DNA from 2 places in the Variovorax sp. VaC1 genome. Region 2 is predicted to be linked to the other one. Evidence: riboswitches for the same ligand, from Rfam matches in the RefSeq annotation. Region 2 holds a riboswitch; the other holds the start of a gene.

Region 1 (14,975 bases), on a different contig from region 2:
GGTCGGTCTTGTTGAGCACCACGAGGTCGGCGGCCGAGAGCTGGTCTTCGAACAGCTCGTGCAGCGGCGATTCATGGTCGAGGTTGAGGTCGGCGCGGCGAGCCTCGTCGACGGCCTCAGGGTTCGCGGCGAACTGCCCCGCATCGGCGGCGGGACCATCGACCACGGTGACCACCGAATCGACGGTGAAGATGTTGGCGATGTCCGGCCACTGGAAGGCCTGCACCAGCGGCTTGGGCAGCGCCAGGCCCGAGGTTTCGATGATCACGGCGTCGATGTCGCCGCGTCGCTCGGCCAGTTGCAGCATCACGGGCAAGAATTCTTCCTGCACGGTGCAGCAGACGCAGCCGTTGGCCAGTTCGTACAGCGCGCCTTCGCGCTCGTTGCCTTCATCGTCGCAGCCGATGCCGCAGCCACGAAGAATCTCGCCGTCGATGCCGAGTTCGCCGAACTCGTTGACGATCACCGCGATGCGGCGGCCTTCGGCGTTGCCGAGGATGTGGCGCAGCAGCGTGGTCTTGCCGCTGCCGAGGAAGCCCGTGACGATGGTGACGGGGATCTTGGCGTTGCTTGGGGTCATGAAATGGATTCTTTCAGGCGCCGATGGCCATGGAATGGGTAACGCGGAGACGGGCGCTCGACGGCACCCGCGATCCGCACGAGCGGCATCGGCCCGGAGCCGACGAAGCGGAGATGGAGCGCCGGGCTTCCGGCACCGGCAATGGATGCGGCACGCCCCGGGTCGCCCCCGGGAGTGCGTGCCGCTGAATCCGGATCAGATGCTGCTGTACAGGCGGCGCTCGACGAACGCCGTGCCCTGCAAACGACGCCAGGCCTTGGCCGCAGCCAGCACGCCCAGGTCGACCAGCGGCTCGACCAGCACGACGGTCATGTAGGCAGCGCCGAAACTGGCGATCTGGCCGATGTTCTCGAGGCCGGTGCCGCGACCGTAGAGCGCCCAGAAGCCGACCCAGACCACGATGCCGCCCTGGTAGGCCACCGACAGCTTGAAAGCCTGCTGGTAGCTGAGGTCCACGTAGGCCACGTTCTTCGGAATGATGCGCCGTGCCAGCGCGGCCGTCGCGAACAGGGGCACCAGCAAGGTGGTGACGTTCATGCCGTACTGCGGCAAATCCTGCGGCTCGAAGAACAGGCCCTGGATGAGCAAGCCGCCCGCCAGGCCGATGGCCGCGGGCGCGAGCCCGAACACCAGCAGCAGCGTGGTGCCGAGGATCAGGTGCACCTCGGACACGCCCACGGGGTGATGCGGCAACACCTCGAAGAAGCAGAACACCAGCGCCACGGCAATGGCCGAGCGCAGCACCAGGGCGGCGGGGCCGTCCTTCATGAGCGTGTCGAACGCCACCTTGCCTGTGTAGGCCAGCGCGGCGGCTGCCGTCGCATAGCTGAGGAAAATCTTGGATCCGTCGACGAGACCTGGTTCGATGTGCATCGAGCACCTCCTGAATTGCACCGAAATGCGAAAGTTGATTGTTAGTTGATGGGCTTGCTCGCGCAAGCCCCGCCATGAACGCCGGGGCGCGCGCCGCGCTCCCGCAACGAGGGTTTGCGCCGCAACCGGCGCCAGCCGATCACCACGCCGCTGGCCGAAGCCACCGTGCCGATGATCGACAGCAGCCACACCACGATGTCCCAGGCCGGCCGGTACTGGATGAGCCAGGGAAAGTCGAGGCTGTGCGCCGCATTGAAGAGCCAGCGGCGCAGGCGCGAATTGCTGTCGTTGCTGCCGGCCACCTGGCCGCTGGAAGGGTCGATGTAGATCCAGCTGCGCGCGGCGTCGTCGAATTCGAGGCGCCACACGGGCAGCACGCGCTCGCGGTGGTGGCCGTACCAGTGGAAGTCTTCGCGCGTCTGCAGCGTCGCCTGCGTCACGGTGGCGCCGGGGCGCAGGCGGGCGGCGGCACGCACGATGTCGTCGCGGCCGATGGTGGCCGGGGCGCCCGTTGCGGCATCGACCACGCGCACGCGCGCCTGTGCATCGCGCAGTTGCAGCAGCGGCCGGCCATCGAACCACATCGGCAATGCCTCGCGCGGTGCGGCGGCGCCCTCGCCCGCCGGCAACGCGGCCGGCGGCCAGGGAAATGGCGACGACCCTGCGCCGGTGTAGCGCGCCATCGCTGCCGCATCGCCCGGACCGCGCTGGAACCAGCCGTTGGGGTTCATCGACAGCCAGCCGCTGATGATCCACGTGAGCACGAAGAAACCGCCGATCAGCCCGGCGATGTGGTGCCAGGCCATCCACCCCTTGTACGGCGTGACCGCGCCGTTGCGGAAACGCCGGCGCAGCCGAACCCGCAGGATGCCGATGACGATGCCCGTCACCGCCGAGACGATGCACGCCGCCGACAGCCACACGACCACCTCGTGCCACAGCGGCGGGTCGGCGCGCAGCGGGGTGAAGTAGATCCAGTGCGGCACCGAGCCCAGCCAGTTCCAGAAGCGCTCCGAACGCGTGGTGTCGCGCACCACCTCGCCGTTGCGCGAGGACACGTACAGCTCGGTGCCGGCTGCGTCGCCGACTTCGATGCGATGCAAGGGGCGCAGCGGATTCAGGCCTTGCGGCACGGTCCACTGGTCGCGCTCCAGCGTCTCGGCCCAATGCGCGCCGGGCTGGCCCGAAAAGCCGCGCGCAATGGCCTCCGCCTGCGCCGCATCGACCGGGCCGAGCGCATGGCCGTCGCGTGCCGAGATGGTGTGGCGACCACCGCGTGCGTCGGTGATGCGCCAGACGGGTTCCGGCGCGCTGCCGCCCTGCACTTCGAGCACCATGCGGCGCGGCGGTTGTGTGCGCGCGGCCGGTGGCAGTGCTTCCAGCGCGGCGGATGGCGGCACCACCGCCTGCTCGAAGTGCAACGGCCCGAGGCCGGCCAGCCGCTCTTCGTCGGTGAGCGTGGGGTAGCCCACGTACATCATCACCACGCCCGAGACGAACCACATGACGAACAGCAGGCAGCCGCCGATGCCCAGCCACCGGTGCGTCCAGTAGAGCCAGTGGCGAAGGCGGGGCCAGGCGCGGCGCCATGCGGAAGTCATGGTCGTGCTCAGAAGTTGACCAGCGCCGACAGCTCGAACGAGCGCGGCCGGCCCAGCAGCCACTGGTTGCCGCCGTTCGAGAACGACACCGGGTACTTGCGATCGGTCAGGTTGTAGCCGCGCAGCGCCAGCTTTGTCGACGGGTTGACCTGCCAGCTCACGCCGGCGTCGGCCACCGTGTAGGCGCCGATCTTGCGCGAGTTGGCCGTGTCGACCTGCCGCGAACCCACGTAGCGCACGCCGAAATCGGCCTCCCACTGCGGCAGGAAGCGCCAGTTGAGCCAGAGGTTCGCCGTCGCTTCAGGCACGCCGGACGGCGTGTTGCCCGCGCGCGAAACCAGCGACTTGCCGACCACCTCGTTGAAGTCGTCATACCGCGCGCGCAGCCGGGCGACGTTGGCTTCGAGCCGCAACGTCGAGCTCAGCGCCAGGTCGAGCGTGGCCTCGATGCCTTCGGACGACTGCTTGCCGATCTGCTGGGTCTTGCTCGGGTCGCTGGCGTCGCGCGACAGCAGCTTGGTCTTCTCGATGCGGTAGGCGGCCACGGTCCAGGCGCCACGGCCATCGGCCAGCTGGCGCTTGTAGCCCACCTCGACCTGCCGGCCGGTGCTCAGGTCGAACGGCACCTGCGTGGCCGAGGTGCTGATCAGCGAGGTCAGTGGGTCGGCCGCGCGCGCCACCTGGGCATAGAACGACTGCGAGGCATCGGGTGCGTACACCACGCCGAGGCGGCCGGTGGCGTACTCGAAGGTCTTGTCCAGCCGGCTGGACAGATTCTGCTGGTCGACGCGCGAAACCTTGGCGTGGTCCCAGCGCAGGCTGCCGACCACCGACCACTGCTCGTTGAAGGCCAGCTTGTCTTCGGTGAAGAAGGCGTAGGTGTTGGTCTTGGTCTTGTAGCGCGGCAGGTAGGCCACGGGCGAGGCGTAGTAGCCGGGCTGGAACACGAAGGGGTTGACCACCGAACGGCCGCCATAGGGCGAGTCGCTCGAATTCAGGAAGTCGATGCGGTTCATGTCGAAGCCCACCAGCACCTGGTTGGCCATGCCGAACAGCGAATGCCGGAAGGTGGCGTCGGTGCGGTTGCCGATCTGCTCCTGGTCGTGGCCGATTTCCAGGTAGTCGCCGCGCAAGACCTGGCGGGTGGTGGCGTTGAAGGAGTAGGTCTCGCTGTTGCGCCAGTGGCGCTTGCTCTCCAGCCGGTAGAGCTGGTTGCGCACGGTGACCGCATCGTTCGGCGTCCACTGGGCGTCGAGCCGGGTCCACTTGTCGCGGTACTTCAGCTCCGCGTCGTCCGGGTTGTAGTTCTGGCGCAGCGTCTGGTCGTTCAGGCGCCCGTCGATCAGCGGCACGCCGTAGTAGCGCTGCGGCGACTGCCGGCCCTCGTCGTGCGACAGCGTGAACTGCAGCTGCGGCGACACATCCAGCCGCACGGCCGCGCCCACGGCCAGGCTCTCAGCCTCGCCGCGCGCCATGAAGCCGTTGGTCTTGCGATGGCTGATGTCGAAGCGGTACGACAGCTTGTCGTTGATCGCACCGCCGCTGCCGAAGGCAACCTGGCGCGTGGCGTCGGAGCCGTACGTCACGAGCGCTTCGTTCTGGATCGGGCCGCGCGTGGGCTTCTTGGGCACGACGTTAATCGCACCGCCGATGGCGCCTTCGCCGAACATCACCGAGGCCGCGCCGCGCAGCACCTCGATGCGGTCGACCGACCAGGTGTCGAACGGAAAGGTGACGGTGCCCGCACCCGCATACAGGCGCGTGCCGTCGAACAGCTGCATCACCGAGCCGTGGCCCGAAAAGCCGCGCGCCGCCATCGACGTGCCGCCGTTGCCGGGCGCGGGCGAGCCGGTGATGCCGGTGGCGCGGGTGGCGGCGTCGATCACCGAGACGTCGCCGCGCGCGCGGATGGTGTCGCCGCTCAGCACCTCGATGCTGGCCGGCGTTTCGAGCGGCGTGAGCCCCAGGCGGCTGCCGGTGTGCGCGGGCTCGTCGATGGCCAGCGGCGTGTGCCGGCTGGCCTCGACCTGTACCGGCGCCAGGCTGTTGCTGCCCGTGCCCGTCGTTTCTCCTGCCGTCTCCGCGAAGGCGACGACGGGCCCGAAAGCCAACCCCAGCCCCAGTGAAAGCCCCGAAAGGCCCGAAAGACGCGCCCATTGCCGTGGCGCGCCCGTGCGATCGCGCGCTGGCGATGCCTGATCCATTTGAATTCCCCTCCTCCGACCTGCGTCCCCGCAGGTTCCTGACCGATCGAGGACGTGGGAAGAGATGCGAACGGGCGGTGCCGGTGCACGCGAAGGCGGCGCAACGGCAGGCCCGGACACGCACTCCCGCAGCGTCCGAAGGCGGTTGCAAAGGCCGGTATCCGGGCTTGCGGAGCGCCCCGATGCGCAGAATGCGCACCGGAGCCGAAACCCTCGCCTTCCCACGCCGAAGCGCAGTGGCTGCCCATGCCGAAAAAGGCATGGGCCCGAGGGTTTCCAGATCCGCCGACCGTTGCGGGGGCAGCGCAGGAATGACCGCGTCAGCGACGACGCGGCGCACCTGCTTCCCGTTTAACCCCAAGGCCAATGGATGGCATGCGGGGCACCTTCGAACCGTGGTTTCCGGTGTGAGTAATAAAAATTAACACACCAAAACCGCGGGATTATAGGGAGCGGCCCGTTGCCGGCGCTCCCGGCACGCGACTCAGGCGGGGTTCAGCCCCGGTTCAGCGAGGCCTGCCGTCGGGTCCGAACAGCCGCCGCAACGCCGCAACACCCGCCACCAGCGCGTTCGAATAAGTGGCATAGGGCTCGTGGGCGGCTTCCAGCGGCACGTAGACGTGGGTGGTCTCGCCCGGCGTGTCGTCCACCGCTTCCATCAGCACCCAATAGAACTCGCCGGCCTCCAGTTCGTGGACGGTGAGTGCGATGTTTCGGGCGGAAGACATGGGGCAATGCAGGTGGTGTCACCGTTGAATGGACGAAGAACACGCGCGGTTGACAGCTTTCGGGCTTCTCCTACAGCGCATCCGCGCCGCGCGACCTAATGTTGTAGCCAGGGACCCTCATGGACTCCAGGAGGCCGCATGAAGCAATTCATTCTTGAGACCCACATGCGATCGAGCGTCGGTGGCGCCTTCTATCCGACCGGCTATTCGATGGTGATGTTCCCCAGTGCGGAAGACGCGAACCGCATCGGCCACCGCCTGATCGAAAAAGGCATGAGCGGCGACGAGGTCTATCTGCTGCCCGCCGAGACGGTCCTGGCCGAGATCGCGCCGACCGTGAAGACCGTCGAAGACCCCCTGCCGTCCCCCGGCACCGACGCCGCGACGGTACGCGCCTTCGCCCGGCTGGCGCGCAGCGGCCACACCGGCCTGCTGGTCAAAACGCGGGACGGCGCCACGGCCGAGCGGCTGATGGAACTGGTGCGAACCGTGCCCTATTCGATCGCCCAGCGCTACCGCATGCTGGTCATCGAAGACCTCTGAACCCGGGCGGTGGCCCGGCTTGGTCAGGCCACCGACACCGGCATGGCCATCGACACGGCCCGCTGCACCACGTCGCGGGCCATCGCCTGGGCCAGTTCATGCTCGCCGAGGAAGACGGTGACGGAGGTTTCCTGCGTGAGCAGCTGGGCCTCTTGTTCGTTGTGGCTGCGGATGACGGTCTGGATGGTCGGGTTGAGCGTGCGCGCCGTCTCGATCATCTGGCGCACGTTCATGGTGTCGGGCGTGGCGACCACGAGCACACGGGCCCGCGCGACGTGCGCCTGGATCAGCACCGCCGGATCGGCCGCATCGCCCCACACGGCCGGAATGCCGGCCTCGCGCAATTTTTCGACCAGCTCGCGGTTCTGCTCGGCCACCACGTAGGGAATGTCGTGCGCCTCGAGTTCGGCCGCGATGCGGCGCCCCACCCGGCCGTAGCCGACCAGCACCACCTGCCGCGAGAGGTACTTGGCCTCGGTGGTCATGGGCAGTTCGGCGAGCGGGTCGTCGCGCGATTCGAGCCCGCGCGCAAACGCCGAATGGGCATGCAGCCATTTCTGCAGCGGCGCGATCAGGCTGAACCACAACGGGTTGGTGGCAATGGAAATCAGCGCCCCCGCCAACACGAGGCTCTGGCCTTCGACCGGCAGCAGGCCCAGCGACACGCCCAGCCCTGCAAGGATGAAAGAGAACTCCCCGATCTGCGCCAGGCTGGCGCTCACCGTGAGCGCGGTGGCCAGGGGGTAGCGGAACACCAGCACCAGCGCGCAGGCCGCGAGCGATTTGCCCACCACGATCACCAGCACCACCGCCAGCACCTGCAGCGGCCGCTCGATCAGCACCGAGGGGTCGAACAGCATGCCGACCGACACGAAGAACAGCACGGCGAAAGCGTCGCGCAGCGGCAGCGATTCCTGTGCCGCGCGGTGGCTGAATTGCGACTCGCGCATCACCATGCCGGCAAAGAACGCACCGAGCGCGAACGACACGCCGAACAGCGCCGCCGAAGCGAAGGCGATGCTCACGGCCGCAGCCACCACGCACAGCGTGAACAGCTCGCGCGAGCCGGTGCGCGTGACCTGCCAAAGAATCCAGGGGAACACCCGCCGCCCCACTACCAGCATCAGCGCGACGAAGCCGCCGACCTGCAGCAGCGTGAGCCCGAGCGTCTGCCACAACGGCGTTGCCACCTCGCCGGGCTGGGCACCGTGGCCGCCCAGCGTACTCGCCAGCGGCGGCATCAGCACGAGCACCAGCACCATGGCCAGGTCTTCGACCACGAGCCAGCCGATGGCGATGCGCCCGGTGAACGAATCGAGAATGCCCAGGCTTTCGAGCGCCCGCAGCAGCACGACCGTGCTGGCCACCGAGAGCGCCAGCCCGAACACCAGCGCCGCGCCGGGGCTCCAGCCCCACCACATCGCCAGGCCACCGCCGAGCAGGGTGGCCACGGCAATCTGCGCCAACGCGCCGGGCAGCGCGATCTTGCGTACTGCCAGCAGATCGTCGAGAGAAAAATGAAGCCCGACGCCGAACATCAGCAGCATCACGCCGATTTCGGCGAGCTGCGCGGCGATCTCCGCGTCGGCCACGAAGCCCGGCGTGAAGGGCCCGATGATCACGCCCGCCAACAGGTAGCCCACCAGTGCCGGCAACCTCAGCTTGGCAGCGAGAAAGCCGAACACCAGCGCCAGCCCGAGGCCGGCGGCAATCGTGTTGATGAGGGAAACGCTGTGGGGCATCGCTCCATTTTGCAGGAACGACGCCTACCCCTTCGTGTCAACCGGCCATCTTGTTGGCGCGCGCGCCCTCGAGCACCTCGGGCTCTTGGGCCTCGACCCAGGTCTCGTTGTTGAGCCCGGCATGCAGCCGCTTCTCGTCCAGCTCGTTGGTCCACTTGGCGACCACGATGGTGGCCACGCCGTTGCCGATCAGGTTGGTCAGCGCGCGCGCTTCGGACATGAAGCGGTCGATGCCCAGGATGAGCGCCAGCCCCGCCACCGGCACATGCCCCACGGCCGACAGCGTGGCCGCCAGCACGATGAAGCCGCTGCCCGTGACGCCCGCCGCCCCCTTCGAGGTCAGCAGCAGCACGGCCAGCAGCGTGATCTCCTGCACCAGCGTCATGTGGGTGTTGGTCGCCTGCGCGATGAACACCGCCGCCATCGTCAGGTAGATGGACGTGCCGTCGAGGTTGAACGAGTAGCCCGTCGGGATCACCAGGCCCACGCAGGTCTTGTTGGCGCCCAGGTTCTCCATCTTTTCCATCATGCGCGGCAGCACCGATTCGCTGGACGACGTGCCCAGCACGATCAGCAGCTCTTCCTTGATGTACTTGATGAACTTCCAGATGCTGAAGCCGTGAAAGCGCGCGATGAGCCCCAGCACCACGAAGATGAACAGCAGGCAGGTCAGGTAGAAGGTGCCCATCAGCTTGCCCAGCGAGAACAGGCTGCCCAGGCCGTACTTGCCGATGGTGAACGCCATCGCGCCGAAGGCACCGATGGGCGCCAGCTTCATGATGTAGTTGACGATGCCGAAGAGCACGTGCGAGCCCTTCTCGATCACGTCGAACACCAGCGTGCCGCGCCCGCCGAAGCGGTGCAGCGCAAAGCCGAACAGCACCGCGATCAGCAGCACCTGCAGGATCTCGCCCTTGGCGAAGGCGTCGACCAGCGTGTTCGGAATGATGTTCAGGAGAAAGTCGACCGTGCCGGTCATCTTGCCCGGGCCGGTGTACGAGGCGATCGACTTGGTGTCCAGCGTGGCCGGGTCGACGTTCATGCCCGCGCCGGGCTGCAGCACGTTGACCAGCACCAGCCCGACCACCAGCGCGATGCTGCTGACCACCTCGAAGTACAGCAGCGCAAGACCACCGGTCTTGCCCACCTTCTTCATGTCCTCCATGCCGGCGATGCCGACCACCACCGTGCAGAAGATGATCGGCGCGATGATCATCTTGATGAGCTTGATGAAGCCGTCGCCCAGTGGCTTCATGGCTTCCCCGACCGAGGGATAGAAGTGGCCGAGCAGCACGCCGATGATCACCGCGGTGATCACCTGCACGTAGAGCGACCGGTACAGAGGGAGCTTTCTGGCGGATGTACTTGTTGTGTTTTCCATGGTGCCTCCGGAGAGTTGAAACTGTAGGACCCGTGCTGGCGGCTTTCTATCCGTAGAACCCGCATCGATGAAATGAAAAAACCCGCCGAGGCGGGTTTTTTCATCAGGTGCAGGTCAGCATGCTCAGTGCATGTGGAGGCCGCCGTTGACCGAGAAGTCGGCCCCCGTGCTGTAGCCGCCTTCGTCCGTTGCCAGCCACGAGATGATGGAGGCGATTTCGCTCGGCTCGCCCAGGCGCTTGACCGGGATCGTGGCCACGATCTTGTCGAGCACTTCCTGGCGGATGGCCTTGACCATGTCGGTGCCGATGTAGCCCGGGCTCACGGTGTTGACCGTGACGCCCTTGCTGGCCAGCTCCTGCGCCAGCGCCATCGTGAAGCCGTGCATGCCGGCCTTGGCCGCCGAGTAGTTGGTCTGGCCCGCCTGGCCCTTGGCGCCGTTGACCGAGCTGATGTTGATGATGCGGCCCCAGCCCTTTTCAACCATGTCGCCCACCACCTGCTTGGTGACGTTGAACATGCTGTTCAGGTTGGTCTCGATCACCGCGCTCCAGTCTTCGGGCGTCATCTTGAGGAACATGCGGTCGCGCGTGATGCCCGCGTTGTTGACCAGCACGTCGATGGGGCCATGCGCCGCCTTGGCAGCGGAGAAGGCCTCGACGGTGGATTGCCAGTCGCCGACATTGCCGACGGAGGCGTGGAACTCGAAGCCTTCGGCTTTCTGTTCGGCGAGCCACTTGGCGTGGTCGCGCGTAGGACCGCAACCGGCGATCACGGTAAACCCGTCCTTGTGCAGACGTTGGCAGATGGCTGTTCCGATGCCACCCATGCCCCCGGTGACATATGCAACTTTCTTGCTCATGAAATTTCCTTGATGTGTACGTAGCAAAAGCCTGAACGGCCGCCTTCACTCTAGCCATTTTCACGCCATCGAACTCTGAGGAAAACACTGAGCCAAGCTTGCAACCAGCTGTCACCAAATCACGGCGCGGTGCAGGCCTCTATGCTGCGTCTGTACGCTCTTGCAGGGCCTCAATCACCAAGGAGTTCGAAAGTATGAATTTCGGGATCATCGTCTTCCCTGATGTCGAGGAGCTCGACTTCGTCGGCCCCTGGGAAATGCTCACCATGTGGAGCAAGCTGGCGGCAGGGCCCGCCAACTGCCTGATCGTCGCCGAGAAGCGCGAGCCGGTGGCTTGCGCCAAGGGCTTGTCCATCAACCCGCACGTGTCTTTTGCCGACTGCCCGCCGCTCGATTACCTGCTCGTGCCCGGCGGCATGGGCACGCGCCGCGAGGTCGACAACCCCGCGATGGTGCGCTTCCTGGCCGGTCAGGCACCCGGCTGCAAGGCGCTGCTGTCGGTGTGCACCGGCGCCTTCGTGCTGCATGCGGCCGGCCTGCTCTCGGGCAAGACGGCGACCACGCACTGGGGATCGCTCGACCGCCTGCGCGCGCTGGGCGATGTGAAGGTGGTCGAGCAGCGCTTCGTGCAGGACGGCAACGTCTGGACATCGGCCGGCGTATCGGCCGGCACCGACCTGATGCTGGCCTTCATCGCGCACACGGCCGGCGAGGAAGCCGCCGCGAAGGTGCAGCTGCAGGCCGAGTACTACCCGGCGGACACGGTGTACGGCAGCACGGCGAGCCATGAACGGGCACCGGCCTACGTGCAGCGGCCGGTCAGGCGCGCATCGGGCACGCCGTGACCATCGCGCCCTCTTCCACACCGCCCACCGGCGCGCCCGCACTCGAACCGCTGGCCGTGCTCGCGGCCCGCGTCGGCGCCACGCTGCGCGAGCGGCAGCAGACGGTGGCGGTCGCCGAATCGTCGGCCGGCGGACTCGTGTCGGCGGCACTGCTCGCCATTCCGGGCGCGTCGGCGTTCTTCCTGGGCGGCGCGGTCGTCTATTCGCGGCGCGCCGGCAAGGCCCTGCTGGGGCTCACGCGCGAAGACATGGCCGGCATGCGCGGCGAAACCGAGCCCTACGCCCGTTTCATCGCCGCCAGAATGCGCGACAGCCATCGCGCGACATGGGGCATTTGCGAAAGCGGTGCGGCCGGGCCTTCGGGCAGCCCGTACGGTGACGCGCCGGGGCATGTGTGCGTGGCCGTTGCCGGCGCCAGCGAGATCACCGTCAGCCGAACCATCGAGACCGGCAATACCGACCGCCCGGCGAACATGGAAGTGTTCGCGCGGCAGTTGCTCCAGTTGTTCGACGAGACGCTGCGGGCAACCGAGGCCCGCGCGGGCATCAGCCCGCCTTAGCACCATTGGCGCTGTTTGCGCCGCGCCCGGGCTTGCGGGCACTCTCCGCGCGCGGCGCATTCGCACCCGCGGGTGCACTCGCGCTGCCGGTGTTCACCTGCTCGACCCACAACAAGGTGTCGACATACGACATGAACCGGTTGAGGTACTCCGGCGACAGGTCGCGCATCAGCATGAGCGACCGGTGCACGAGATGGTGCGAGTTGAGCGGGCCGGCGTTGTCGGGCACCTTCGCCAGCGACTGGGTCAGCCGCCGCTCGGCACTGAGCCTCGACCATGTGCCCCTGAAATACCTGAAGGTCTTCAGCTCGCCGGTCGAGGCGAGGCTGGCCGCCGCCTCGCCCGGCACCGGGGCGTCGTCATGGGCCGATACCTGGGCGATGTGTTCGACGAGTTCCGCGAGCGCGCCGCGTGGCGATGCACCTTGCTGTTCGGCACCGGCTGGTGCCGTCGCAGCGCCGTCGACACCCCGAACCCTTTCGACACCTTCGCCATAGGCCGCGAGCAAAGCCGCCAGCTTGCCGTCCAGGATGCGCCGCGCATCGCCCTGCAGCGCGGTGGTGCGCCGTGCCAGTGCCTCGATGAAACGGAAGCGCACCGGATCGATGCGGTGCTCGCCGCGCGCGCGCCACGCAGCGAGCATCGCGGCGGGGTCCACGTTGTCCCCCGGCGCGGATGCCGCATCGGCTGCGCGTGCGTCGCTGTCGTTACTCACGGGGCTTGGGGGTCTGGGCCGCGTTCGATGGCCGCGGCGTCGGCGCCATTTCCACGCGCCGGTTGCGGGAGCGCCCCTCGGCATCGGCATTCGACGCCACCGCCTGCTCGGCGCCGAAGGCGGCGGCGAATATCGAGGACGACGGCAGGCCTTCCTCGATCAACGCGCGCGTCACCGTCAGTGCGCGCTGGGCCGACAGCTCCCAGTTATCGGCGAACTGGCGGTTGCCGCCGCGCACCTGCCGGTCGTCGGTGAAGCCGCTGACCATCAGGATCTCGTCGCGGGCCTGCAGATACGCCGTCAGCGGCGCGGCCAGGCTCTTGAGCAGTTGCCGTCCTTCGGGCTGCAGCTCGGCCGAGTTGAGGGCAAACAGCACGTTGCCGCTGATGCCGATGCGGCCGTTGTTCAGCGTCACCCGGCCCGCTGCGAGTGGCCCTGCCAGGGCCTGCTCCAGCGTCTGCAGCCGTTTCGCCTCGATCTGCCGCTGCTTGACCTCGGCTTCGAGCTTGTTCGCCAGTTCCAGCTGCATGCCGATCACGCACACCAGGATCAGCACAAAGGCGCCCAGCAGCCCTGCCATCAGGTCGCCGAAGACGGCCCAGACGGGGACCGTCGGCTCGGTGCTGGCGTCGATGTCCTCGGTCATCACGCTTCGCTGCCCGCCGCGATCCGCTGGTTGGCCAACTGCTGCAGGTCTTCCACGATCTGCTTTTGCGACATGATGCTCAGGTCGATCACTTCCCTGGCCTGCGCGACGTAGTAGGCCAGCTGCTCGTCACTGCGCGCGACGGACTTGCCGAGCGCCCCTTCGATGCGCTGCAGCTGCGCGCCCAGCTTGTCGTTCGATTCCGCGAACAGCTGCACGGCAACGCCGAAGGCCTCGCCCAGGCTTGCCACCTCGACGGCACTGCCGGTGATCTGCGCGGCGACCTCGGCCATCTTTCCGGTTTCCGCATCGACCTTGTCGGTGAAGCGCGTGCCCACGCGGTCCAGCAGGTCCGCCGATGCGGCAACCAGCGCGTCGATGGCGGTGCGCTGCTCGGTGGAGGCATGGTTCACCGCATCGAGCAGGGTCTCGAGCGTGCCCAGGATGCGGCTGCGCTCTTCCAGCATCGCGTTGTCGCGCGCCATGCCGTCGGTCAGCTTCTGGCGCAGCTCGCCGATCACTTCGGCCGCGGCGCGCGGTGCCTCCGAGGCGGCCTGCATGAGCTGGCCGATCTCGGCGATGGTGCTCTTGGCCTGTGCCTCGGTCTGCGCGGAAATCTCGCGGGCGGTCTCGGCGAGCGTCCGGCAGATTTCCTGCTGCTGGTTCTCGCCGCGCACGCCGGCCTGTTGCCATTCCTTCTGCAGCGACGTGGCCATGGCTTCGAGCGTCTGGGTCCAGGCGGCGAGCCGTTGCTGGTCGCGCGATGCCATCTCGGTCTGCAGGTCGGTGTGGGCCTGGCTCACCGTTTGAAGCAGCGACACCGAGCGCTGCTCGAAGTCGGTTTGCTTTCCGCGCAGCTCGGCGATCATTTCCGCCGCGGCGCGTGGCGCCTCCGAGGCGGTCTGCATGAGCTGGCCGATCTCGGCGATGGTGCTCTTCGCGTGTGCGTCCGCCTGGGCCGAGATCTGGCTGGCGGTCTCGGCGAGCGTCTTGCAGATTTCCTGTTGCTGGTTCTCGCCGCGCACGCCGGCCTGCTGCCATTCCTGTTGCAGCGACGTGGCCATGGCTTCGAGCGTCTGGGTCCACGCGGCAAGCCGTTGCTGGTCGCGCGATGCCATCTCGGTCTGCAGGTCGGTGTGGGCCTGGCTCACCGTCTGCAGCAGCGACACCGAGCGCTGCTCGAAGTCGGCCTGCTTGCCGCGCAGCTCGGCGATCACTTCGGCGGCCGCACGCGGCGCTTCCGATGCGGCCTGCACGAGCTGGCCGATCTCGGCGATGGTGTTCTTGGCGTGCGCGTCCGTCTGGGCCGCGATCTGGCTGGCGGTCTCGGCAAGCGTCTTGCAGATTTCCTGCTGCTGGCTCTCGCCGCGTGCGCCCGCCTGCTGCCACTCCTGCTGGAGCGATGCAGCCATGGCTTCGAGCGCCTGGGTCCAGGCGGCCAGCCGCTGCTGGTCGCGCGACGCCATCTCGGTCTGCAGATCGGTGTGGGCCTGGCCGACCGTGCGCAGCAACGACGCCGAATGCTGCTCGAAGGTGGCCGAAGCCGCCGCCAGGGCACGTTGCGTGTCGCCCGACAGGGTTTCGCTGGCGCGCTCGTGCTGCGCCAGGGCGTTGCGCCAGTTGTCCGACACATGGCCGACCGTGGTTTCGAGGCGGGCGGAGACGCTGTCCACCAGCGCGGCCGAGCGCTGCTCGA
Region 2 (14,975 bases):
TCCGCGCGCAGCTTGCGCGCCAGCGTCTCGCTGTGCCGTGCGACGGCGTTGCCGGCCTCGGGCAATGCGGCCACCTGTTGCACCGCCTCGTCGAGCCAGCGCATCACGTTCGGGAACTGGTCGCGGTAGGAGCCGGTGACGCTGACCAGCACGTCCATGCGCGGACGGCCCAGCACCTGCGCGGGGATCACGTCGATGCCGGTCATGCGGCCGGCGTCGTCCCAACGCGGCTTCACGCCCATGGCATAGAAGGCCTGGCTTTCCAGCACGCCCTGATGGCGCGATGCCTCGCCGGCCCAGAGCGTGAAGGCGATCTTTTCGGGTGCCTTGCCAGCGTGGGTCTTCGCGTGTTCGGCGATCCAGACATCCATCGCGGCCACGCCGGTCTCCCAGGCCGCTCGCGTGGGCACGCGGCTCGGATCGAAACCGTAGAGGTTGCGGCCGGTCGGCAGGCTGTCGGGGTTGCGTACCGGGTCGCCGCCGTAGCTGGCCTTGAGGTAGCGGCCGTCGAGCGCGGTCAGCAGGCCATTGATTTCCTCGTTGTGCGCGAGCACGCCATCGAGCTTCTGCGTGCGCTGGGCGAGTGCGAGAAGGCGTTGCACGTCGGCGGGCGTCTTGCCCATGGCACCGGCTGCTTGCGCATCCGTCAGGGCGAGTTCGACCCAGCGTGCCGGCCGCGAGGCGGCCACGTTCTTCGCGTCGATCAGGAAGGCTTCGTCGATGTCTTCGCCCAAGGCTTCCACCAGCGGCTTGCCGAGGATCTGCAGGATCGTCATGCGACGGCGCTCCGCATCCGGGGCCTGCCCGAAGGTCGCAAGGCCCAGCGGCTGCGCGGTCTGCGCCAGTTCATCGAGGTACGGGTGCAGCACGGCAATGAAGCCTGCGAAGTCGGCGCGGATCTGTGTCGGCGTCCATTTCAGGTCGCGGTCGAAATGCTGTTCGACGAACTCGCCCGTGAGCTGCCGTTCCATCGCCGTCTTCACCGGGCCGGGCGACAGCGTCTCCCAGTCGTGCATGCGCTCGTGCATCGCCTGCACGCCGGGGCGAAAGCCTGCAGGCGCGAACATCGGCGTCGAGTGGCTCACCATCGTCGCGCGCCCCCGGCGCTTGGCGGTGGTGGCCTCGCCGAGGTTGTCCATGATGTACGGATAGACGTTGGGCAGGTCACCGAGCGCAAGCAGCGGATCGTCTTGTACCGAAAGCCCGCGCTCCTTGCCCGCCGACCATTCGACCGTGCCGTGCGTGCCCACGTGCACGACCGCGCTGGCACCGAACTGCGTGCGCAGCCACAGGTAGGTGGCCAGGTAGCCGTGGCTCAGCGGAATGGCCGAGCGGTGGTACACCTGCTCGGCCTTGCCCGCCATCTGCGTGCCGGGCTCGAAACGCGGCGGCTGGCGCAGCACGACCACGTTGCCGAACTGCACGCGCGGGATCACGAAAGACGGCTCGCCCGCAACGGGGCGCAGCATGGTCGACTTCTCGGGCGGGCCCCAGTAGGTTTCGATGCGGCGCTGCGTGTCCGCTGGCAGCGCGCGAAACCACGCGACATAGTGCGACAGCGGCAGCGCATCGGCCAGCCCCCTGTCGAGCAGCGGTTGCAACGAATCGCCCTGCGCCCTCGGGTAGTAGGCCTTCATCGTGGCCTGCACCTGCGCGATGAGTGTGTCGGCGCCGGGGATGTCCGTGCGGTAGCCCGCGGACTTCATCGCCGCCAGCATGTTGTTCACGCTGCGCGGCACGTTGAGGAAAGAGGCGCCGAAGTTCGCCTCGCCCGGCGGGTAGTTGTAGACCAGCATCGCGACACGGCGGTCCGCCGCGGGCGCGCGCTGCAGGCGCAGCATGGCGGCGGCCTTGCCCGCCACCGCATCGATCTGCGCGGGCAGCGGCTGCAGCATGCCGCTCGCGGCATCGCGGGCGCTCACGAGCATGGGATCGGTCATGCCGGCCAGCTCGCTCGGGCTGTAGTACGACGCGATGTCGGTCTGCGCCAACCCGTCCTTGCTCTGCGCCCACTGCGTGGCGTCCATCGCCAGCGAAGGCAGCGTCTGGAGGACGGGCACGCCGATGCGTTCCAGCTCGGCCTTGCGCTCGTTGGGGCTGAAGACCAGCGAGGCGTTGACGATCAGGTCGGCCACGCGCTTCTCGTCTGCGCCCGCGCCGTGGGTCATGCGGAAGAACAGGTCTTTCTGCTGACGCGGACCGTAGAAGGCATAGGCGCGCAGGTCGCGCTGCTCGAGCGAGGCGATCAGGTGGTCGAGCCAGCCGGTGTCGTCGCTGGTCACGGTGGCGCTGTTGATGGCTATGGCGACCGTGCCGCTCGCGCCCGGCAGGCGGTCGAGCGCGGCGATGTCGGTTTCGATGCGCGGCCAGCCTGGGTGATAGAGACCAGCTAGCGGCAGTGGCACGGGTGCGGGCAAGCCAGCGAGGTCGCCCACCTGCGCCATCGCCTTCATCGCCGCATCGAGGTTCGCGCTACCGGAGAAGCGCCAGTACTCGCGCAAGCGCTGCGCCCATGCGGCATCGACGCCGCGCTCGGCCATCAACGGAGGGGCGCTGGAAGCCTGTCCCTTGGCCACGAGCGCGAATTCACCGACCAGCACATAGGGCACGGCGCTGCGCGAGATCGCATCGCCGAAACGCGCCGCAGCGGCCTGCGCCACGCTGATGTGCGGCGCGTCAATCACGAGCAGCCGCGCGCCTTCGAGTGCGGCCGATAACGCCTCAGGAGAATCCTGCGCAGCCGACACCACCTGCATCGGCAGCCCCGCCTCGCGCGCGGCCGCCTGCAGCCGCACCACGCGCGCCGGAGACACCAGCGACGTACTGAGCACCACGACGCGCGAAGCCGCCGTCTGCCCGGCCTGTGCCGGCGCCAGGAAGCCCAGCCCCATCAGAAGGAGCCAGAAGAAGAGCCGCGTCACTTCCCGCCCTGCGCAGGCACCGCATCGGCGGGCACGTAGACCATCGTGCCGTCCTTCAGCCGCCAAGCGGTGCCGGCCTTCTCGCCATCGCCCTGCCCCGTCGCGCCGCTGGCCTTGAAGCGCGTGATCTTCTGGCCCTCGCGCGTGATGATCTCCATGTCCGGCTGGCCCTCGTGGCGGATGATGGTCAGCTTGTCCTGCGCGAACGGATTCATCGGGTTGTTGATGACCGCGATCATCAGCATGCCGATGACCACCATGAACACATCGATCAGGTTGATGGTCGACAGCACCGGGTCGTCGTCATCGCTGTCGAGGCTGCTCAATATCGAGAACTGGCGCCTGCTCATGACAGCCGGTCCCGCGCATCGAGCACCGTCACCAGCTCGCGCATCAGCCAGCGCCGGCGCACGGTGTAGACCACGAAGGTGATCGAGGCCGAAGCCAGCGCCACGATCACGCTCGCGAACGCGGGTGCCAGGCTCTGCGCCACGCCCTGCGATTCGCCCGAAGCCACGGCCACCAGCGCCGGCCCCATCGGGATCATCGTGGCGATCAGCCCCAGCATCGGCGCCACGCGGCTGCACAGGCGCACGCCTTCGAGCTGCTTGAGCACCACCAGCTCCATCTGCTCCTGGCTCGCATCGGCATGGCGCTGCAGCGTCAGCACGCGCGCCGGGTCGCGGCGGCGCTGCAGGTACTCGATGCCGAAGGCGCCGAGGCAATACACCGCATAGACAAAGGACAGCAGCACGCCGAGCGTCACGGGCCAGAGGAACAGGCGCGCCAGCTCGAAGAGGACGGTATCGAAGGCCAGCATCAGGTGGGCTCCACAGGCGATGGATTGATGGACGGCCCATCGGCAAACAGGTCCGCCGCCCGGCCCCAGCATTCGTCGAACACCAGCGCCGACAGCGGCTCACGCCGGGCCCAGCGTTCGCGCTGCAGCATCGGCTCTTCATAGAAATCGTGCACCGGGCCCAGGCACAACAAGGCGATGGGCTCGGCATCGTCCGGCAGGCCGAGCAGCACCGACACCTCGGCCGGATCGAACAGCGACACCCAGCCCATGCCCAGCCCTTCGGCGCGCGCCGCGAGCCAGAGGTTCTGGATGGCGCAAGAGGCCGAGGCCAGGTCCATCTGCGGCAAGGTGCGGCGGCCGAAGACGTGCTTCTGGCGGCCGTCGGCCAGCGTCACCACCAGCAGCTCGGCTGCATCGAGCAGGCCTTGCACCTTCAGGCGCATGAACTCGTCTTCGCGCTGGCCGAGTGCGCGGGCGGTGAGCACGCGTTCGCGCTCGACGGTGTCGTGCAGGCTCTGCCGCAAGGCCTGGCCGCGCACGCGGATGAAGCGCCACGGCTGCATGAACCCGACGCTGGGCGCGTGGTGTGCGGCTTCGAGCAAACGGCGCAGCACATCGGGCGCGACCTCTCCGCCCGCGAAGTGGCGCATGTCGCGCCGCTCGTGGATGGCGCGGTAGACCGCGTCCACCTCATCGGCTGCAAATGCCTGCGCCATCGGGCTCAGTCCTCGATACCGCGCTGGGCAGGAATGCCGGCCTTGAACGCGTGCTTGACCATGGTCATCTCGGTCACGGTGTCGGCCAGTTCGATGATCTCGGGCGGGCAGCGGCGGCCGGTGAGCGCCACGTGCACATGCTTGGGCCGCGCGCGCAACGTCTCGAGCACGCCTTCGAGCGGCAGCCAGCCGTAGATGAGCGGATAGGTGATCTCGTCGAGCACGACGAGGAAGAACTCGCCCGAGAGGATGGCCGCCTTGGCTTTTTCCCAGCCGTCGCGCGCGAGCTGACCCGAGCGTTCGAGGTCCTGGCTCTTCCAGCTGAAGCCGTCGCCGAGCCCTTCGATCGGAATGCCGATCTGCTCGAACATGCGGTGTTCGCCAAAGCGCGCCGAGGGCACTTTCATGAACTGGTAGATCTTCACGGCCTTGCCGCGTCCGTGGGCGCGCAGCGCAAGGCCGAAGGCCGCGGTGCTCTTGCCCTTGCCGTCGCCGGTATTGACGATGACGATGCCGCGGCGTTCGCCTTCTGGCTTTTCGTAGGGTTTTTCGCTGGGAGGGGTTTCTATTTGCATGAGGGTTCCAATTCGGTTGCGCTGGCTGCCGCTACGGGCTGCGGGTCGCATCCTGTGTTCTTTGGGCAGTTGTTAGGGGCGTGGACGTTCGGGGCGCGTGCGAATGACATCGGGTACTCCCCTCCGCGAATGTCCCCCGCTTCGCTCCTCCTTTATTTCGCTGCGGGGAGCACCCGATGCCATTCGCACAAGGGCACGCTGCTGGTGTGTTCGCTGATCAACCAGTGCTCTGAAAACGCGCACGTCGATGGTGTGCTCTGCGCAGCGAAATAAAGGAGGAGGGGCGAAGCCCCGGGGGACATTCGCGGAGCAGAGTACGCCGTCGGCGTGCGCGCGCCCTGAATGACCCTTACGCATACCAACGAGCTGGCCCGCGCATTTCATAACGGCAACGCGATCCATTGATCGGCCACACGATGCACCCGGATGCGATGGTCGAACACCTGTTCCAGTGCGGCATGCGTGACGGGGTCGCCGCAATCTCCGTGATGCACCACGCGGCCAAGGTTCATCACGACCAGTTCGTCGGCGGCCAGCGCCATCGGCAGTTCGTGCAGCACGCTCACCACCGTCTTGCCTTCGGCAACGAGTGCGCGCGCGGTCTGCATCCAGTCGGCCTGATGCGGCGGGTCGAGGTTGGCGAGCGGCTCGTCCATCAGCAACAGATCGGCCTCGACCGCCAGCGCCCGCGCCAACAGCACGCGTTGACGTTCGCCACCCGAGAGCTGGCCCAGCGGGCGGTCGCGCCAGTCCCAGGCCTGGGTGCTGCGCAACGCGCGCTCGACGGCCTCTCGGTCGGCCGGACTCGGAGCTGCCAGCCACCGCTGGTGCGGCAGGCGCCCGAGCATGGCGATGTCATAGACCATCAGGTCGTCGGCACTGCCCTCGCCCGAGCCGCTCTGGCCGAGCCACGAGAGGCGCTGGGCGCGAACGCGGGCCGGAATCTTTCCTTGCGCCTCACCGAACAGGCGCACTTCGCCACGGTGCGCGAGCAGGCCGGCCAGCGCCTTGAGCAGCGTCGACTTGCCCGCGCCGTTCGGCCCGACGATGCTGGTCCATCGTGCGGAAGAAAGCCTCAGATCGATGCCATGCAGCACCTCGGTCATGCCGAGCGTGGCGCTCACGCCGCGTGCTTCGAGGGCCGGAACGAGGTCGTTGTCGCTCATGCCAGGCCACCTCTTGCGCTGCGGCGATGCATCAGCCACAGCAGGTAGCTGCCACCGAGCACGGCGGTGAGCACGCCCACGGGCAGCTCTTGCGGGGCGATCAGCCAGCGCGCCAGCAGGTCGGCCGCCATCAGCAGCAGGCCGCCCATCAGCGTCGACAGCACGATCAGCCGCGCATGCGTGGTCTTGACGATCGAGCGCACGAGATGCGGCGCCGCCAGCCCGACGAAAGCGATCAGCCCGGTCTGCGCCACGGCCGCGCCGGTGGCCAGCGCCAGCACCACCACGAGGGCCGCGCGCATCGCGCCCAAGGGCAGGCCCAGGCTGCGCGCGGTGGCCTCGCCGAGCGCCAGCCCGTCGAGCACCGGCGCCAGCGCCCAGCCCAGCAGCACACAGACCGCACCGACCATGGCCATCACCGCGCAGGCGCTCCAGCCAACCAGCCCGGTGCTGCCGAGCACGAAGCCCTGGATGGCCTGCAGGATGTCGGCCGACGCAATAGTGATCAGGTCTTTCGCGGCGCCGAGCACCACGCCGACGATCACGCCCGCGAGCAGCAGGCGCAGCGTCTGTTGCACGCCGCGCGCCAGCATCAGCGTGAGCATCACCGCGAGCACCGCGCCGACAAAGGCCGCGCCCGTGAGCCCGAGCCGCATCACCCACTGCATGCTCGCAGCCGAGCCACCGAACATCAGCAGCGCCACCGCCACGCCGAGCGAGGCGCCCGAGGCGCTGCCCAGCAGATAAGGGTCGGCCAGCGGGTTGCGGAACAGCCCCTGCGCCACCGCGCCCGCCAGTCCGAGCAGCGCGCCGGCAAGCCACGCGCCGAGCGTGCGCGGCAGGCGGATGTCCCACACGATCTGCAGCGCGACGGGGTCGTGGCGCGCCGACAGCAGGCTCTCGAAGCCGGTGCTGCCGATGCCCAGGCCGAACAGCAGCAGCGCGGCGCCCAGCACCAGCAGGCCGATGCCGAGCAGCAGCACGCGGCGCAGATGGGCGGTGTGCATGCGCGCCCCGCTCACCTCTTGCCCTTGTCGGCAAGGCACTGCGCCATCAGGCGTGCGGCCTCGTCCATGCGCGGGCCGGGGCGCACGAGCACGTCGGACTGCTCCGCGCTGAAGCGGCAGATGCGGCCCTCGCGCACCGCGCGGATGCCGGCCCAGCCGGGGCGTTGCTCCAGCCCCTGCGCGCTGCGCACGCTCACCATGATGAGGTCGGGGTTGGCGCGCACCACGTATTCGGGGTTGAGCTTGGGGAACGGGCCGAGCGCGGTCGGCACGATGTTCTTCACACCGAGCCGCGTGAGTGTTTCGCCGATGAACGACGACTCGCCCGCCGCATAGGGCGCGTTGTTGACTTCGAAGTACACGCGCAAGCCCTTGGCGCTCGGCGGCAACGACTGCGCGGCGGCCGACACGCTGGCATCGATCACGCGCCAGACCTTGGGTGCCTCGTGCGTGCCGAGCACCTGGTCGAGCTTGTCGAGCACGCGCCGCACATCGGCATGGCTCTTGGGCTCGAGCACCAGCACCTTCATGCCCAGCGCTTCGAGCCGCTGCGTGACGCGCGACGACTTGGCGAGCAGCACCGCATCGGGCTTGAGCGCGACGATGGCCTCGACGTTCGGATCGAGCCCGCCGCCGACCTGCGGCAGCGCCTTCACCTGCTCGGGCGAATTCGAATAGCGGTCGACGCCCACCAGCCGCGCGCAGGCGCCGAGCGCGCAGACCGATTCGGTGAGCGACGGCAGCAGCGAGACGATGCGCTGCGGCGGTTGCGGCAGGCTCACGGTCACGCCGCGTTCGTCGACCACGTCGAAGGCGTGCGCGCCCAGCGCAAATGCGGCCAGGCCAAAGGCGAACGACAGCGAGCGGATCAGTTTCTTCTTCATGCAGCGGGTGCTTTCAGGCTCAGCGGCAGGCCGGCCGCCATCAGTGTGACGCGGTCGCAGGCGGCGGCCACTTCCTGGTTCAGGCGGCCCAGCGCATCGACGAAGGCGCGCGTCTCGCGGCCCAGGGGAATCACGCCGAGGCCGATTTCGTTGCCGACCAGCACGACGGGACCGCGCGCCTCGCGCAGTGCGATCAGCAGCATGGCGACGTGCGTGGCCGGCGTGCGCGTGGCGGGCCGCGCGTCTTCCATCGGCATCAGCAGGTTGGTGAGCCAGAGCGTGAGGCAGTCGATGACCACCAGCGTCTCGGGCGTGCTCTGCGTGACGACGGCGCGCGCGAGCTCGATGGGCTCCTCGATGGTCCGCATGCCGGGCACGCGCTCGGCGCGGTCGGCCTGATGGCGCACGATGCGCTCCTGCATCTCGTCGTCGCAGGCCTGCGCGGTGGCGATCAGCACGGCACGGCGGCCCTTCGATTCGGCGGCGAGCCAGTCGATGGCGCGCTGCTCGGCGCGGCGCGACTTGCCGCTCTTCTGGCCGCCGAGGATGAATTCACGTTCAACGGGCATCGCTGTCTTCCTTCTCGGCGTCGTGGCTTTCGAGTTCGATCGGCATGGCGCCGAAAAGCCGCGCCGTGGCTTCGGGGCTGGAGGCGAACCATGCGTGGAAATAGCTCGCGCGCACCGGGCCATGCACATAGAAGGCTTCGCCGCTGCGCGCGCCTGCGGCCTGAGCCGCATCGGGCCGGCCGGTGTGGGCGGCGGGCACGAGCGGCGTGTCGCAGCTCGAATAGTGGAAGGTGTGGCCGCGCAAGGTGTGGCTGCCGAGCGTGAGCTGCTGCGGGCCGAGGCCGGCCAGCCGCTTTTGCATCGTCGCGCGGCCCGGGAGCAGGCCCCAGAGCCGATGGACGTCTGGCGGGCGCGTGGCATCGGCGTGCGTGGCCAGTTCGTCGAACAGCGCCATCATGCCGCCGCATTCGGCCCACACCGGCTTGCCGTCCGCGACATGCCTGGCCAGCGCATCGCGCATCTGCGTGCACCCGGCCAGGACTTGGGCATGCAACTCGGGGTAGCCGCCGGGCAGCCAGACGGCATCGCAGGCCGGCAAGGCATCGCCTGCGAGCGGAGAGAAAAAGGAAAGCCGCGCACCGAGCGCGGTGAGCACGTCGAGGTTCGCGGGGTAGATGAACGAGAAGGCCGCATCGCGCGCAATGGCGATGGTGCGGCCGGCCAGCAGAGGCTGCGTAGGCGCGACCGAAGCTTCCGCTTCGAAGCGAACCTGCGGCAGTTGTGCGACCGGCATCCGGCCCAACGGCGTTGCGGCCAGCACATCAGCTGCCGCGTCGAGCCGCGCCATCGCGTCCCCGAGTTCGGCCGCCAGGACCAGGCCCAGGTGCCGCTCGGGCAGCGAGAACGCCGGGTCGCGCGGCAAGGCGCCCAGCCATTGCGAAGGCTCGCGCAACGCGTCTTTCAGCATGTCCGCATGGCGCTCGCTGGCCACGCGATTGGCCAGCACGCCGGCCCACGGCAAACCGGGGCGGAAGTTCTGCAGGCCGAACGCCAGCGCGCCGAAGGTGCCGGCCATGGCGCCCGCATCGATCACCGCCAGCACGGGCAGGCCGAAGCGCTCGGCCAGATCGGCCGCGCTCGGCGTGCCGTCGAACAGGCCCATCACACCTTCGACGATCAGCAGGTCGCATTCGGCCGCCGCGGCACGCAGGCGCGCGCGGCAATCGGCCTCGCCGGTCATCCACAGGTCGAGCGAATGCACCGGTGCGCCGGTGGCCAGCGCCAGCCAGTGCGGATCGAGAAAGTCGGGCCCGCACTTGAAGGCCCGCACGCGCCGGCCCTGGCGTGCATGCAGCCGCGCGAGCGCGGCTGCGACGGTGGTCTTGCCCTGCCCCGAGGCAGGGGCCGCCACCAGCACCGCGGCGCAGGCGGGGGCCGCGGCGCCGTCGGCGCCGCTTCGTTGCAAGGGTTGGCTTATTGCGGTGTCCACTTGAGACCGACGTAGGCGGTGCGGCCCGCCGTGGCGTAGAGCCGTGCGTACTCGTAGTCCTTGTTGCCGACATTGTCGACGCGCGCAATCAGGTTGAGGTCGCGGGTGATCTGCTTGCTGGCCGACAGGTTCAGCAGGGTGTAGCCACCAAGCTTGACGATGTTTTTCAAGCTGTCAGTGTCCAAGCGCCTGCTGGAGGCCTGGATCTCGGCGCCCAGCGTCCATCCGGCAACACGCCAGTCCGCGCCGATCACACCGTGGCGACGCGCGCGTCGCTGGAGCAGGTTGCCAGTTCCCAGGTCTTTCGGGTCCTGGACATCGAACGATGCGCGCAGAGTGATATCGCCAATGCGATGTCCACCTGATAGCGTAATGCCCTGATAACGAGCGAGTGCGGTGCTGGCATAGCACCCAGGCGCTGCCGAGCATCCGCTGGCACTGCGGTCGAACGTGATCTGATTCTCGACGCGGTTGCGGTAGACGACGATGCCCGCGCGCGTAGCGCCCTCGGTGTATTGCAGACCGACTTCGACATTGCGGCCGAACTCTGGCTTGAGGCTGGGCGTGCCATTGGCGCTAAAGCGCTGGAACAAGGTGGGCACACGGAACGCCGTGCCCGCCGACGCCGTAGCGCGCAATGTGGGGGTGATCGCGTAGCCATAGGCCGCACTGCCCGTGCTCTTTCCACCAAACTCGCTGTCCTTGTCGTGACGCACATGCAGTTGTAGCGAGTGTGGGCCTTGCACGAAACCGTAGCCGAGCGACAGGGCATCCTGCGACCGGTCACGCGCCAAGAGCTTGGCCGTCAAGGTGTCCGGCGGATTCACCAGCCCGTCTTCGCGGCGTTCGAGCGCGGCCGTCACCAGATGGGGGCCGAAGCGGAACTCGTTCTGGAACAGGTAGCCGCGCAGGTGCGTCTCGGTGCGGTAGTAGGCGGGGTCGGTCTCGTAGGTCGAGCGTGAATCGGTCACCTGCACGCGGGTGCTGTAGATCTCGTTCCACTTGGCCGACCATGCCAGACTGGCAGTGCGAAGGGTGTTGCTCGACAGATCGTCCTTGAACAGAAACGGCAGCTTGGTTTTGGCGAAATTGATTGTTGGATCGTAGCCCGCCACAATGTCATTGGAGAGCAACGTTGCCTCGATGCGCTGGTCGGGCGCAATCTGGTAACCCAGCTTCACATTGCCCGAGTTGCTGCGATAGCCATCGCGGTCAGGACTGGCCCAGTTGTCAATGGGCACCCACCGCTTCGACGCTGGCTGGATGTTGAAGCCCTTGCTCTCTTCATGCGCCACGCCGAACGAGTAGTCAAAGGCGCCCGACTTGCCACTCAGGCCCGCTTCGAGCTTGCGCAAGTTGTAGCTGCCGATGCCCACGCCCACATAGGGCGACACGCCTTCTTCGCCGCGCTTGGTGAACAGTTGGATTACCCCACCGATGGCGTCGGAGCCGTACACCGCGGCGGCGGGACCGCGCAGCACTTCGATGCGGTCGATCTGGGCAAGCGGAATACCAGCCCAGACGGCACCGCCGGTCGATTGCGAGTCGACGCGCACCCCGTCGATGTACACGGCCGTAAAACGTGTTTCGGCGCCGCGAATAAAAACGCTGGTGTCGTTGCCAATGCCGCCATTGCGCGTGATCTCGATGCCCGGCTGACGCGCCAGCAGGTCGGCCACGCCGGTCGCGCCGCTGCGCTCGATGGTCTGGCGGTCGATGATGGACACGTCGCCCACGATCTCCGACAGCGCCTGCGGCGTGCGGTTCGCGGTGACCACGGTTTCGCCGAGCGTCGGCGCTTCCTGGGCATGGGCGAGGCCACCGAAGGCCGAGGCGAGCGCGAGCGGCAGGCACGCGAGGTGGCTGCGGCGCACAGGGGCGCGGCCGCGAGAAAGAGAAACGCAGGAAATCATGAATTGAGCCGGACGAACATCAATGCCCCTTGCCGGCCTCCCCGCCGGCGCCTGGGCGCCATGGCTGCCTGGTGCATCGATGATGCGGTTCATCGTCATGCATGCGGCAGCCGCCTCGTTGGCCGGTATCCGGGCTGGCAGAACGGCCCCTCGCCGCCTTCCCAGGCGCCTGTTTCAGGGCGCCCAGTGGCTGGATGGAAAGGGGTTGGCGCCTTGCGGCGCCGTCTGCTTGACCGTTGCGGGGGCAGCGCAGGTGGCTTGGGCCTTGGGTCCCGTGTTCGGGGGCTTCCACTCCTGCTTCCCGTTGAACTGCGCCGTGTGAACCACGCCGCGAGCACCAACGGGCGGGATTTTAGGCCCTGCCACCACCCGTTTAAGTCGAAAGTTGCGCCCCGCTAACATCGACGCCATGGACTGTTGCGTTTTGAAGACCATGAAACGGGCATCGGCATGATGCGGCCGGCTTCGCTTTTTCTGAGTCTTCGTTCGGCGCTGCAACGGCTCTTCGGCGTCTCGGGCTGGCAGTCGATGCTGCTGTGGTCCATCGTGGCCGGCCTGCTCGGCGCACTGGCCACCGAACTTTTTCGCGCCGCGCTGTATGCCTTCGAGCATCTGGTGCTGGGCCCCGGCGAAGGCCTCGTGGCCATGGCGCGCCATCTGCCGTGGTGGGCGCGCATCGCCTGCCCCACCCTCGGCGGGCTGGTGGCCGGCGGGCTGCTGGTGCTGGCCAGGCGCGTGACGGTGCAAAGCGCCACCTCCGACTACATGGAAGCCATCGTGCTCGGCGACGGGCGCATTCCGGTCGCGCAGACGCTGGTGCGCAGCGCGTCGTCGCTGGTGAGCATCGGCAGCGGCGGCTCCATCGGGCGCGAAGGCTCGATGGTGCAGCTTGCGGCACTGGCCGCCTCGCTGCTGGGCCGGGTGTTCCGCTTTCCGGTCGAGCGGCTGCGCCTGCTGGTGGCCTGCGGTGCGGCGGCCGGCCTGACCGCCGCCTACAACGCACCGATTGCCGGCGCCTTCTTCGTCGCCGAGATCGTGCTCGGCTCCATCGCGATGGAAAGCGTGGGGCCGATCATCATTGCCTCGGTGGTCGCCAACGTGGCCATGCGCGCGCTGCCGGGCTACCAGCCGCCCTACCTGATGCCGGTGTTTCCCGAGATCCACGGCACCGAGGTCGTGCTGTTCGCGTTGCTGGGCGTGCTGCTGGGCTTTGTGTCGGTGGGCTTCCTGCGGGCGCTGCACGGCAGCCGCGCGTTGTTCGCGAAGTTGCCGATCGCGCTGCCGTGGCGGCTGGCCCTCGGCGGGCTGGTGATGGGCGTGATTTCGGTGCCGCTGCCCGAGGTCTGGGGCAACGGCTACAGCGTGGTCAATGCGGTGCTGCACACGCCCTGGCCCTGGACGCTGATCGCGATGGTGCTCGTGGCCAAGGCCGTCGCCACGCTGGCCACGGCCGGCTCGGGTGCGGTGGGCGGTGTGTTCACGCCCGCGCTGTTCTTCGGCTGCATGATCGGCGCGCTGTTCGGGCTGGGCGTGCAGGCGTTGTGGCCGGCGGCAAGCTCGGCCCCGTTCGCCTACGCCATCGTCGGCATGGGCGCCTTTCTGGCGGGCGCGACACAGGCGCCGCTGATGGCAATCCTGATGATCTTCGAGATGACGCTGAGCTACCAGGTGATGTTGCCGCTCATGGCCGCCAGCGTGATCGCGTATTTCGTGGCGCGCTCGGCCAACGCCGGTTCCATGTACGAGATCACCTTGCACCGCAATGCACAGCGCGATGCGCAACTGCGCCTGCGTGGGCTGCACATGCGCGACCTGGTGCAGCCCGCCGAAACCGTGGTCGGCCCGGACGCCGGCCGCGAAGCCATGAGCCGGATCTTTCTGCAGCATCCGGTGAAGTACCTCTACGTGGTCGACGCCGGCAACCGCTACCTCGGCGTGGTGCCGCTGGCCGCGCTTGGCACGGCGCCGTCGGAGACGACCGCAGCCGAACTGCTTTCGCAGGCCATCCAGCCGATCACGGCCGACACCAGCCTCGGCGAGGCATTGCAACGCTTTCTGGAGCACCGTGGCGAACGCTTGCCGGTGATCGAAAGCACCGAGCAACCCGTGCTGCTGGGCGTGGCCGCGAAGAGCGCGCTGCTCGCCACCTACGTGCGGCTGAGCGAGTAGCGCTCTGCACGATGGCCCTGCTTACTTGGCGGGGCGCACCGCCATCACCTCGATCTCGACCAGGTAGGCCGGATTGGCGAGCGCCGCCACCTGCATCGCCGAGCGCACCGGCAGTCGGGGCTGCGCGGTGGTGCCGAAGAACTGGGTGTAGCCGTCCATGAAGCCGGCGAAGTCCATCTTGTTGTCCTTGGCCGGATCGCCTACCAGGAACACCTGCATCTTCACCACATCGCCCATCGTGAGGCCCAGGCCCGCGAGGCTTTTCTCGATGGCCTTGAGCACGCCGATGGTCTGGCCCTTGGTGTCGCCGCCGTAGGCCGCGGCACTGTTCTTGGGCGCGGTCGCGTCCTGCAGGGGCGGCACCTGGCCCGAGAGGTAGACGTTGGTGAACGACGATGGAATTTCCACCGCCGCCGAAATCGGGAAGGACGAATTCGGAATGCGATGGCGAATGATCTCGTCGGCCGCGTGCGCGGCACCGATGCCGGCTGCGAACACTGCGGCGGCGAGCGCCAGCTTCTTCGTGATGGAGGTCATGGTCATGTGTGTTGTCTCTCTGAAGGGATGAAAGGAAGGATCTGCCAGGTGTCGGAACAAGGTCAGGGCCGCAGCTTCTTGACGTTCTCCGCCACGATGGCGTCGGGGTACTGGTTGCCGAAATGGGTACGTGCGTAGACGACCACCGAAGCGATCTGCTCGTCGCTCAGCATCTTGCCGAAGGCGGGCATGCCCTTCTGGCCGTTGATCACCACGTAGAGCGGATATTCGGGGCTCGCGAGCCGCGGGTTCGAGGCAAGCGCCGGGTACGCGCCGGCCCCTTTCGC

What was found. A riboswitch is a leader RNA that binds a small molecule or an ion and turns the genes downstream of it on or off. The one in region 2 is predicted to bind cobalamin.
Region 1: linked by a shared signal. The riboswitch ahead of ACGLHS_RS04710 (TonB-dependent receptor) and the one ahead of ACGLHS_RS13705 (TonB-dependent receptor domain-containing protein) in region 2 are both predicted to bind cobalamin.

What each region holds. Positions count from the first base shown of each region.
Region 1 covers NZ_JBIGLT010000001.1:972,889-987,863, reverse strand. The annotation lists gene cobW (cobalamin biosynthesis protein CobW) at 1-580, opposite strand, end outside; gene ACGLHS_RS04720 (energy-coupling factor ABC transporter permease) at 776-1,453, opposite strand; gene ACGLHS_RS04715 (PepSY domain-containing protein) at 1,495-3,054, opposite strand; gene ACGLHS_RS04710 (TonB-dependent receptor) at 3,063-5,258, opposite strand; cobalamin riboswitch at 5,393-5,663, opposite strand; gene ACGLHS_RS04705 (hypothetical protein) at 5,765-5,986, opposite strand; gene ACGLHS_RS04700 (hypothetical protein) at 6,125-6,529, shown strand; gene ybaL (YbaL family putative K(+) efflux transporter) at 6,553-8,271, opposite strand; gene ACGLHS_RS04690 (dicarboxylate/amino acid:cation symporter) at 8,309-9,652, opposite strand; gene phbB (acetoacetyl-CoA reductase) at 9,776-10,513, opposite strand; gene ACGLHS_RS04680 (DJ-1/PfpI family protein) at 10,708-11,358, shown strand; gene ACGLHS_RS04675 (CinA family protein) at 11,355-11,918, shown strand; gene ACGLHS_RS04670 (DUF2894 domain-containing protein) at 11,905-12,633, opposite strand; gene ACGLHS_RS04665 (OmpA family protein) at 12,626-13,279, opposite strand; gene ACGLHS_RS04660 (DUF802 domain-containing protein) at 13,279-14,975, opposite strand, start outside.
Region 2 covers NZ_JBIGLT010000003.1:334,470-349,444, reverse strand. The annotation lists gene cobN (cobaltochelatase subunit CobN) at 1-2,921, opposite strand, end outside; gene ACGLHS_RS13750 (DUF2149 domain-containing protein) at 2,918-3,271, opposite strand; gene ACGLHS_RS13745 (MotA/TolQ/ExbB proton channel family protein) at 3,268-3,741, opposite strand; gene bluB (5,6-dimethylbenzimidazole synthase) at 3,741-4,439, opposite strand; gene cobO (cob(I)yrinic acid a,c-diamide adenosyltransferase) at 4,445-5,014, opposite strand; gene ACGLHS_RS13730 (ABC transporter ATP-binding protein) at 5,395-6,180, opposite strand; gene ACGLHS_RS13725 (FecCD family ABC transporter permease) at 6,177-7,187, opposite strand; gene ACGLHS_RS13720 (ABC transporter substrate-binding protein) at 7,199-8,071, opposite strand; gene ACGLHS_RS13715 (bifunctional adenosylcobinamide kinase/adenosylcobinamide-phosphate guanylyltransferase) at 8,068-8,640, opposite strand; gene ACGLHS_RS13710 (cobyrinate a,c-diamide synthase) at 8,630-10,045, opposite strand; gene ACGLHS_RS13705 (TonB-dependent receptor domain-containing protein) at 10,054-11,982, opposite strand; cobalamin riboswitch at 12,085-12,339, opposite strand; gene ACGLHS_RS13700 (ClcB-like voltage-gated chloride channel protein) at 12,433-14,151, shown strand; gene ACGLHS_RS13695 (RidA family protein) at 14,173-14,694, opposite strand; gene ACGLHS_RS13690 (c-type cytochrome) at 14,751-14,975, opposite strand, start outside.